DNA from 2 places in the Intrasporangium sp. Soil_C_50 genome. Region 2 is predicted to be linked to the other one. Evidence: riboswitches for the same ligand, from Rfam matches in the RefSeq annotation. Region 2 holds a riboswitch; the other holds the start of a gene.

Region 1 (5,321 bases), on a different contig from region 2:
ATGTTCCATGGCTTGCAGCAGCGACGCGTGGGCGGCCACGAGGCGGTCAGGCGACGCCGGCCCGGCACGCAGCCTTCCGAGCTCCCCGCGAGCAGTGTGGAGGTCGTCCAGCAACGCTGACAGGGAAGGGCCGTCGGGCCGGGAGCCACGGAGCGGGTCGGCGGGCATGTAGGACCTCGACTCCCTCGCGGCCCGGGACGGTTCCGGCGTGCGAGACTCATCCCATCCTAGTTCCCCTTTCGGGTGAAGCTCATGGTCCGCCCTCACGCAGGACGTACTGTGGAGAAACAAGGACTTCCTCGGCGACGGCATTCTGGTCGTTGCCAGTTCTTCCTCTCGCTGGACATCGTCCGGCTCAAGGCGGTCTGGCATGACCGGCACAGACCCCGTCGAGGCGTCCGGCCTCCCGTTGGTTCACCCACTTCGGCTGTACCTTCCCGTGGCCATCCCGGAGCGGGCCCGGGCCTGCCTCGACGGCGCATGGTGGCCCTACTCGGACGACCTGGAGAGCCAGGCCGTCGACCTGGCCAGGGTCGTCGGGGCCCGGCGGAGCGGCCGGGTGGAGGGCATCGCCTACGACCCCAGCATCTGGACGGCGACTCGACGAACGATCCCTCGTTCGGGAGTCGCACTACGGATGGGGTCGGTACTCTCCGACGAACCTCACGAGGTCACGCTGGTGATGGTCGATGGGAGGAGGGTGGAGCTCCTCGTCGTTCCTCCTGCAACCTCGCCTCACAACGCCGACTGGATGATGCGACGGGCCGTGGAACGCGGCAGCGCTGCACACGGCAACGGCCTGATCCAGCTTGCCGACGGGCTGGCAACACCCCATCGAGATCCGCGGGACTCCTAGACCAAGCCGAAGCACCGTCAGGCATGGGCCAGAGCCGAAACGTCAAGCATCAAGCGGAGTCATACAGGTGAGAGAGCTGGCGGGGGGACTCGAACCCCCAACCACCTGTTTACAAGACAGGTGCGCTGCCAGTTGCGCCACGCCAGCGGCCCGGTCGTGCGGCAGATCCGCTGCCGTCCGGTCGGGCGCCAGCGTAACGGAGGCCGACCGTCCCGTCCCACACGGCAGACGAAGGACGGCCCCGCGGGACCCAGGGGTTGGTCGCGCGAGGCCGTCCGGTCGTGCTCGGTCAGAGGTGCGTCACGGAAGACGCAGCACCTGGCCGACGTAGATGAGGTTCGGGTTGTGCACCCGTGCCTTGTTGGCAGAGTACAGGGCCTTCCACCCGCCGGAGACGTGGTAGCGCTGGGCGATGCTCCCGAGCGTGTCGCCACGGCGCACCGAGACCTGCTTGCCGGCTCCCACGTAGCTGTTGACCTTCTTGGTCGTCGTCTTCGTCGCGTACGTCTTCTTCTTCACGACCTTCTTGGCGGTCGTGATCGGCGCGCGGACCGTCGAGCGCGACGCAGCGGCGTTGGCGCCCCCGTTGGCCTTGGTCAGGCCCGCACGACGCGAGCAGACGGGCCAGGCCCCGGGGCCCTGCGAGGCGAGGACCTTCTGGGCGACGGTGATCTGCTCGGCCTTGCTCGCGAGGTCGGCGCGCGGGGCGTAGGCGCGACCGCCGTAGCCGGCCCACGTGCTCTGCGAGAACTGCAGGCCACCGTAGTAGCCGTTGCCGGTGTTGATGCTCCAGTTGCCGCCCGACTCGCACTGGGCGACCGAGTCCCACACCGACGCGGCCTTGGCCGACCCGGCAGTGGTGAGGCCACCGACGACGGTGGCGGCGCCGGCGATGCCGACCCCGGCGAGGCGCTGCTTCATCGAGACCCGCTTGGCGGCAGCATGCTTGGACAGGTACTGCATAGGGGTATTCCTTCCTGACGCGGCGCCTGCGGGGTTAGCTGTCGGGTTGGGGACGTCAGGTGCCCTGCCGCGGATGCGGCTTCACCCCAAGGTCAGCCGAGCACGAGGACTCGACCGTCGGTGTACCGACGGCCTTCGACATCACGACTCACTGACCACACTGGGTCCCCCGTCCTCGCCCGGCCCACTGGAGTGGGCGATGTCCCTGGCTGGCGAGGCTCGGCGCGCTCAGGGACCGGATTGCTGGGTGTCCATGTGAAGTTGTGCAGCGTGCCGTGTGGAGGCCGGAACACCATGGCAGCCACCGGTCGTGGACACCCCGGGACGTACCCGGGACCCACCCCGTCCGGCCCGAGAGTCGGGGCCGCCGAGGCACGACGGTACGTGAGGAATCAACGATCCACAACCCGGTCCGAGATGATTTCGTGATCTTCTCGATATCCGGGCTTGACCAAGCCGGATGCCGCAGACGGGTCCCGCCGGACCCCGCGTGTCGGCTGGACGACCGCCCCGTGGCCCCTCAGCGGGGGAGGGGGTTGGCGCCGAACGGCAGCCACGTGAGGCTGGCACCGTGGTCGACCGCAACCAGCCCGACGACCAGGCCGGCCGCGACGAGCGTGATGGCCACGACCTGCGACGCCGTCCCGACCGGCACGGCACGCCGCACGATCGAGCGCGACCCACGCCGCAGCGACACCCCGCCCGGGCCCCACCACAGCATGGCCAGCCCGACGATCCCGCCGACCGCAAGCGTCGAGGGCGAACCGGGGACGAGGTCGGCCCCGGTGGCCCCGGCGAGCAGCAACGCCGTCGCGAAGATGCCCGCCAGCGCCACCGCGATCGGCAGCACGAGCGTCACGGCGGTGGCGATGGCCCCGACGAGCAGGTGCCACGGGCTCGTGATGACGGCGAGCGGGATGTCGCTGCCGCGTCGGCCGTGGGCGTAGCGCCGGAAGACGAGTGCGGACACCGACCGGTCGGTGGCACGGGCGAGGATCGACCACACCGCCAGCGCGACGACCGCGTACCCGGGCCAGGCCATGAGGGCGCCGACCCAGGCGATGCCGGCGGCGCCGAGCACACCGGTACGCATGGCCATGCCGATGCGCGGGTCGCCCTCGCGCGGCGCCGGCTCGGGCTCGGCCCACTCGTCGTCCCAGTCGTCCAGGCCGGCACCGCGACCCCAGCGCTCGTCGTAGAGGTCGGTGGCGCCCGCGCCGTCGTCGTACGGCGTCGGGTCGGGCTCGGGCTCGGGACTCCGGCGCGGACCGCTCGGCGGTGGCGCCCATCGGACGTCGTCGGCGGTCGGCGCGACCGGGGGCAGCACGGCGGTGCCGCGGTCCAGGAAGGCCTGTGTGGCGCCGGGAGCAGCCGTTTCCGCGGCGCCGAGCACGTCGGTGGGCGCGTCCCACGAGGACGCGTGTGGCGTCGGCACCGTGGCGGCCCGGCCGGCGGCGTACTGCTCCAGCGCGGCGATGACCTCGTCGGCGTGCGGGCGCCGCGACGGGTCGGGCGACAGGGACGCGCGCAGCAGCGGCACCAGACGGGGGTCGACGCCCTCGACGTCGACGTCGCCGGCGCGCACGCGGCTCAGGACGGCGTCCATCCGCGACCGGCCGAACGGCGGGCGTCCCGACGCGGCGTAGGTGATCGTCGCGGCCCAGCCCCACCAGTCGGTGGCGTCGGTGATCGCCGCCCCTTCGACGAGCTCGGGCGACAGGTAGCCGGGCGTGCCCATGACGAGGCCGCCCACGGTGTGCCGCACGTCGTCCTGGACATGGGCGATGCCGAAGTCGATGAGGACCGGCTCGCCGTCCTCGACGAGGACGTTGCCGGGCTTGATGTCGCGGTGGACGACGCCGCACGCGTGGATCGAGCGGATCGCCTCGGCCACGCCGCGGGCGAGGCTGAGCAGCTCGCCGGGGTGCAGCGGCCCGTGCTCCTCGACGATCTCGTCGAGCGCGGGACCGGGCACGTACCGGGTGACGATGTAGGGGCGCGGGCCCATGACGTCGGCGTCGATGACGCTCGCGACCCGGGGATCGCGGATGCGCGAGAGCGTCTCGACCTCGCGCATGAGCCGCTGGCGCGCGTCGGCGTCGTGGGCCACGTGCGCGCGCAGCACCTTGATGGCGACGGCGCGGCCTCGGGGGTCGAGCGCGAGGTGGACGACGCCCATGCCACCCTCGCCGATCTCCTCGACGAGCCGGTACCGTCCGATGCGCCCGGTGTCCCAGCCGTCGCGCGCGCCACCGATGGGCACGCCGCCGGTGCGCGGACCCGACCGCGGGCCGGACCGTGGGGCGGCGACCCGCTCGGTCCGGTCGTACGCAGTCATGGTCCTACGGTATGCGACCGCAGGGTCTGCGGCCCACGACCTCCGGGACGTGGCGCGGGTCGGATGTCCGTTTTGTCCGGACCGCGTCAGCCGGAGATGTAGTCGCGCAGCTGGTCGCGCTCGGACTGCAGCTCGGACAGGCGGTGCTTGACGATGTCGCCGATGCTGACGATGGCCACGAGACGGCCCTCGGCGTCGAGGATCGGCACGTGGCGTACCCGCTCCTCGGTCATCGTCGCGGCGAGGTCGGCGATGTCGTCGGCGGCGGTGCCGGTGGACACCTCGCTCGTCATGATCTGCGACACCGGGGCCTCGAGGATGCCGGCGCCGGTCGAGTGCAGGTGGCGCACGACGTCGCGCTCGCTCACGATGCCCTCGACGGTCGTGCCGTCGGAGCTGACGACGACGGCGCCGATGCGGTGCTCGTCGAGCAGTCCCAGGAGCCCGGACACGGTCTCGTCGGGCTGCACGGTGATGACCCCGCTGCCCTTCGCCCTCAGCACGTCAGAAATCTTCACGGCGACCTCCTTCACCTCGGGTGAGTGCCCCGACGCGTGTCGTCGTCGACGACGCGGCGCGGTGCCCTGACTCGACCCTAGAGCGACACCGGACAGGGCGCCACCGTTCGCTCGTTAGAGTGAGATCGCACCCTGCCCGCTCCACCCGGCGCCGACGTGGGTATGCCGGACGGTGGCCGCGCAGCCGTCCCCTCGACCACAGGAGCTGATCCCCGGTGCCGCCCGAACGGCAGACCTTCGACCTCGTCATCGCCGCGAACCGCCTCCCCGTCGACAAGGTGATCCTCGACGACGGCGAGATCGAGTGGCGCCGCTCCCCCGGCGGCCTCGTCACGGCCATGGAGTCGGTGATGCGCACGCAGCCCGGCGCGTGGGTGGGCTGGGCCGGCGACTCCGGAGAGGCGCCCGAGCCCTTCGACGAGGACGGCATCCACCTGCACCCGGTGGCGCTGTCGGCCGACGAGATCCGCGACTACTACGAGGGTTTTTCCAACGACACCCTGTGGCCGATCTACCACGACGTCATCGTGCCGGCGACCTTCCACCGGGAGTGGTGGGCTGCCTACCGCGCCGTCAACGAGCGGTTCGCACGGGCGGTGGCCGACGTGGCCGCCGAGGGCGCCCGGGTGTGGGTGCAGGACTACCA
Region 2 (5,321 bases):
GATGGCCGCCTGGCGCGGCGGTCGCGCGCTGACGTGGATCACCGGCGTCGTCGCCTTCCTCGTCTCGATCGGTACCGCGTTCACCGGCTACCTCGTGCAAGGCAACTTCGACAGCCAGTGGATCAGCACCCAGGCCAAGGACGGGCTCAACTCCGTGGGCGTCGGAGCCTTCTTCAACGTCCTCGACACCGGGCAGATGCTCCTGTTCCACGTGACGCTCCTGCCCCTCGCCGTGGGCGCCATCGCCGTCGTCCACGTCGTCCTCGTGCGTCGCCACGGCGTCGTGCCCCCGCTCGGGGAGGAGCTCGACGAGCCGTCCTCGGAGGAGGTGTCGGCGCCATGACCACAACCAGGACGCGTCCACCCGCCGGGGCCGCCCCCCGAGGCCGACGCCGCACGCCAGACGCACACTCGTTCCCGACGCGCCGCTATGACCTCGTCAAGGAGTTCGTCCTCGCGCTGGTCGGCGTCATCGTCCTGACGATCGCGCTCGCGATCGCGTTCGGGTCTCCCGACGAGCGCGCGATCAGCCTGCAGGACTGGGCTCGGAGCGCGCCGAACGACGTCGTCGCCACCGCCGCGTCCGAGCTGTCCGGCGACAGCACCACGGCGGGCTACGGGCCGCCGTACAACACGGCGTCCGACGGGCAGACGCTGCTCGGGCTGCCGCTGCAGAAGCTGGCGGGCGTCACCAACCCGGTCGACGCCGCACAGGACTTCGTCATCACGCCGCTCCAGTCGGTGACGGGCGACCCGACCCTCAGTCTCGCGCTCCGTCGCTGGCGCACGGCCGGCGACGAGCAGCGCGCGGCGTGGGCGAGCGCCTACGCCACCGCCCTCGGCGCCGCCCCCAACGGCGACCCGGCCCAGGTGGCGGCCGGGAACTACGGACCGGTGCCGACGCTCGCGACCGCCTATCAGAAGGTCGCCGCTGCCGGCGGGCTCGAGCAGATGGTGAGCAACGGCTCGTTCTACGGCAACGACCCGACGCGCCGGCTGCTGCTCCTCGCCGACGGCACCTACCTCGAGGACCAGGCTCGAGCGCGGAGCCTCGGCGGCGACCAGTGGGGGATGATGAACGAGACCGGCAACTACCCCGGCCAGCCCTGGCTGTGGCTCTACACCTTCTGGTACCAGGTGCCGCCGTTCAGCACCTCCGACAACGCCGACGCGCTCGTCTGGGGTCTGATGATGGTGCTCTCGCTCCTGCTCGTGCTCCTGCCGTTCCTGCCCGGGCTGCGCGACATCCCCCGGCTCGTGCCGATACACCGGATCATCTGGCGCGACTGGTACGGGCGCAGCCGTGGCGGCGATGCCTCGAAGTACTCGTCGGTCGACGGCCGCCGCTGACGCGTCGGTGAGGGGACGTCGACCGACGAGCGTTCATCAGCGAATGCGGCCAGCCCGCCACTGCGACGTCCAGATCTTCTGGAGCTGGACGCGCTGACCCGGCCGCGGCGAGTGCCAGATCCTGCCGTGGCCGGCGTAGATGCCGACGTGGTAGGCCCGGCCGTGGGACATGAAGAAGATGAGGTCGCCCGGTCGGACGCTCGACTTGGCGATGCGAATCGTCTTGAGCCGCTGAGCATTCGCGGTGCGTGGCAGCTGCACGTGCAACCGCTTCTTGTACACGTAGTACACGAGCCCGGAGCAGTCGAACGAGCGTGGCCCGGCTCCGCCCCACCGGTAGGGCTTGCCGCGCTGGGCAGCGGCGATCCGAACCGCTCGCAGACCGCGTGGGATGGCGATGGAGGCGGGGGTGACGTAGGCGACCGAGACGGTCCGGACCGAGGCGGGGGACGGTGCCGCGGCCCTCGGGCCCACCACTCTCGTGGCCACCTGGGGGGCCGGGGGGGAGGCCGCCGTCGAGGCCGGTGGCGCCGCGCCGGTCCCGACGAGCAGGGCACCGGCGAGCAGGGGCGTGAGGGCGAGCGAGGACAGGGAGATGCGACGTGCAGGGGTGGTGGTGGACATGGGGGATCCCTTCCACGCCTACGAGGTGAGCTGTCGGGTTCGGACGGAAGATGCCCGGCCGCTGCTGCGGCTTCACCCCGAGGGCCGGCTGTGCGGCCCGGATGTGGGTCCCCCGTTCCTGTCCGCGGTCTTGCCCGACTGCCCCACCGGCGGACAGGATTCGGCGCCCGGCGGGCCGCCCGGGGAAGACCCCGGGCGATGAACTCCAGTCGACGGTGACAGACACTCGGAGCCGGGAAAATGGCCGGTCCCCACCTTGGTCAACAGTTGCCAGCCCAAAGCGGTGCGAAGTCGACAGAACGACAGCCCGATTCGTCGCCTTTACGACGAGTCGGCGTCCGTGTGGGAAAACGTCGCCGGCGGAAAACCAGGTGGACTCCAGCAGCGGTTCGACGCACCATGGACGACGCCCCGCACGCGGATGCGGGGCGTCGTGTCGTCGTGAGCGGGAAGGCCCGCGGAGAGGTGGGTGGCCGCCATGGCCTGCTCAGCGGACCGGTTCCACCGCTGAACCTCTCTCCCCACCCGGCCGGCCGGGTCATCCGGCCGTGCCCGCGCATGCACGATGAAGGAACCACCGTGAAACCACTGTCCGAGAACGAGATCCGCACATCGCTCGTCAACTGCTCGCGCCGCGAGGCGAAGCAGGCTCCGTTGCCGAACCGTTTCGAGTCGTTGACCAGCGACCACTGGGACGCGCTCGACTACCTGGGCTGGACCGACCGCAGCAACCCGCAGCGGGCCTACGTCGTCGTCCCCGTCGACGACGAGCCGATCGGCTTCATGCTCCGCGCGAGCGAGAAGAAGGGCGGCCGCAGCGCCATGTGCGCGTGGTGCGAGGACGTCTTCGCCACGGGTGACGTGTCGCTGTTCGTCGCCCGCCGCGCCGGCGCCGCAGGACGGGACGGCAACAGCCTCGGCACGCTCGTGCACGCCGACTTCAGCTGCTCGGCCCACGTGCGCCGCCTTCCGAACGCGCTCGAGGGCGGGCTCGACCCGCAGGCCCTCGTCGACCGACGCGTCGAGGAGCTGCGGACGCGGTCCGCGGCGTTCGCGCGACGCGTCCGGCACGGCTGACCACCACGACCCGTCGTCCCCCGGCGCGTCAGGGCGCGTCACGGCGCGTCAGGGCGCGGCGGGTTGGACGGTCGAGGCAGCGTCCGCTACGGTGGGCGACGCCTCGCAGGTGTAGTTCAGTAGCAGAACATCCTTCTTCCAGAAGGAAGACGCACGTGCAATTCGTGCCGCCTGCTCCAGTAGACGAAGGGCCCGGTCTCGCGACCGGGCCCTTCGTGCGTCCCCGGCTTCCGGGGCGGTCGGGTCGGGTCAGCCCACGGGAACCGGGTCGGGCCGCGGCGTCGCCTCGGGCCCGGTCGCGTCGGGCTCGCCCGCGGCGTCGCCCTCCTCGCGGATCCCGAACCGGGCGTAGACGCGCGCCAGCGGGCCGGGCAGCCACCAGTTCGCGGCGCCGAGGAGGCGCATCGTCGCCGGCACGACGACCATGCGCACGAGCAGCGCGTCGAGGACGATGGCGACGATCATCGCGACGCCGATGAGCTTGATGAAGCTGATCGACGACGCGGAGAAGAAGCCGATCACGACGAGGATGAGCAGGGCTGCGGACGTGATAATCCGGCCGGTGCGCTGCATGCCCGTGGCGACGGCGGCACGGTTGTCTCCGGTCCGGTCGTACTGCTCGCGGATCCGCGACAGGAGGAAGACCTCGTAGTCCATCGACAGCCCGAAGACGAGCGTCATGACGAGGATCGGCTGGGTGGCCTCGACGAACCCCGTGGACTCGAAGCCGAGCCACGAGGACAGATGGCCCTCCTGGAAGACCCACGTGACGACACCGAGGGTCGCCGCGAGCGTCGCGAGGTTGAGCAGGATCGCCTTGAGCGGCATGAGCAGCGAGCCGAAGGCGAGGAAGAGCAGCAGGAACGTCGCGCCGGCGACGACGAGGCCCATGAGCGGCAGCGTGGCCCCGATGGAGTCGAGCCGGTCGATGAGCTGCGCGGTCGGGCCGGTGACGAGGGCCTGCCGGACGCCGTCGGTGTGCAGCCCGCGGACCCCGGCCACGACGTCCTTGGCCTGCTGGTCCAGCGACTCACCCCGATAGGTGACCGACACTGCGGCGAGGTCGCCGTCGGCGCCGACGACCTGCGCTCCGGTGACGCCGTCGAGGCGGCGCAGGTCGGCCAGGTACCGGCCGAGGACGGCCTGCCCCTGGGCGGACGCGACGGGCGCGTCGAGCGTCGCCGCGACCACCACCGGGTCGGTCGTCGTGACGCCGAAGTCCCGCGCGAGAACCTGGCTCACCTGGCGCGTCTCGGCGTCGGCGGGCAGCACGCGCTCGTCGACGCCGCCGAAACGCACCCCGAGGAAGGGCGCCGCCAGCACTGCCAGGACCGCGAGGCCCGACGCGAGGAAGACGACCGGCCGCCGCATGACGAGCTCGGCGAGGCGCGACCAGAACCCGGTGCCGCGCTCGACCCGGTGCGACCGTCGCAGCGACCACCGGTCGACGCGGCTGCCGAGCATCGCGAGCACGGCAGGCAGGACGACCACGGCGGCCACCGCGGCGACGATCACCGCCGCGATCCCGCCGATCCCCATGGAGCGCAGGAAGGTCTGCGGGAACAGCAGCAGGCCGGACAGCGCCACGGCCACGGTGGCGGCCGACACCGTGACGGTCCGACCGGCGGTGGATACGGTGCGACGCGTCGCGGCGAACCGGTCGTGGCCGGCGGCGAGCTCCTCCCGGAAGCGCCCGACCATGAGCAGGCCGTAGTCGATGGCGAGTCCGAGGCCGAGGATCGTCACGAGGTTGATCGCGAAGATGCTGACGTCGGTGAACGAGGTGACGGCCCGGATCGCGGCGAAGGCGCCGACGATCGACAGGCCGCCGACGAGCAACGGCAGCGAGGCGGCCACGACGCTGCCGAAGATGACGACGAGCAGCACGAGCAGGATCGGCATCGACAGCGACTCGGCCCGACCGATGTCGGCGGCGACGCGGTCGGAGATGTCGACGTTGGCGCCGGCCGGGCCGCCGAGCCGGACGCCGTAGCCGGCGTCGGTGAGTCGGGAGCGCAGGGCGTCGACGGCCGCGGCGTCCTCCGTGAGGACCTGCGGGTCGCGCAGCGTGACGGCCGCATAGGTCGTGCGGCCGCCGGGCGCGACGAACGCGTCGCTCCGGGTGCTCCAGTACGTGTGGGTGGACACCACGTCGGCGGCGGGCAGCGCGGCCAGCGCGGACTCGACGGTGGCGCGATAGGCCGGGTCGGCGACGGTGCGCTGCCGGCTGTCGACGAGGACCACGAGGTCGGGCGAGGTGCGGGCGACGC

The links. Region 2 has a riboswitch for cyclic di-AMP ahead of AC3A5R_RS16025 (C40 family peptidase). Riboswitches for the same ligand answer to the same signal wherever they lie in the genome.
Region 1: linked by a shared signal. The riboswitch ahead of AC3A5R_RS06530 (transglycosylase family protein) and the one ahead of AC3A5R_RS16025 (C40 family peptidase) in region 2 are both predicted to bind cyclic di-AMP.

Annotation. Positions count from the first base shown of each region.
Region 1 is NZ_JBDGKB010000001.1:1,382,276-1,387,596, forward strand. It holds gene AC3A5R_RS06520 (DUF5994 family protein) at 371-856, shown strand; tRNA gene AC3A5R_RS06525 (tRNA-Thr) at 931-1,003, opposite strand; gene AC3A5R_RS06530 (transglycosylase family protein) at 1,157-1,819, opposite strand; cyclic di-AMP (ydaO/yuaA leader) riboswitch at 1,825-2,028, opposite strand; gene AC3A5R_RS06535 (serine/threonine-protein kinase) at 2,340-4,157, opposite strand; gene AC3A5R_RS06540 (CBS domain-containing protein) at 4,244-4,675, opposite strand; gene AC3A5R_RS06545 (alpha,alpha-trehalose-phosphate synthase (UDP-forming)) at 4,891-5,321, shown strand, end outside.
Region 2 is NZ_JBDGKB010000008.1:17,225-22,545, forward strand. It holds gene AC3A5R_RS16015 (cytochrome b N-terminal domain-containing protein) at 1-343, shown strand, start outside; gene AC3A5R_RS16020 (hypothetical protein) at 340-1,350, shown strand; gene AC3A5R_RS16025 (C40 family peptidase) at 1,387-1,974, opposite strand; cyclic di-AMP (ydaO/yuaA leader) riboswitch at 1,978-2,114, opposite strand; gene AC3A5R_RS16030 (FBP domain-containing protein) at 2,554-3,051, shown strand; tRNA gene AC3A5R_RS16035 (tRNA-Gly) at 3,157-3,230, shown strand; gene AC3A5R_RS16040 (MMPL family transporter) at 3,301-5,321, opposite strand, start outside.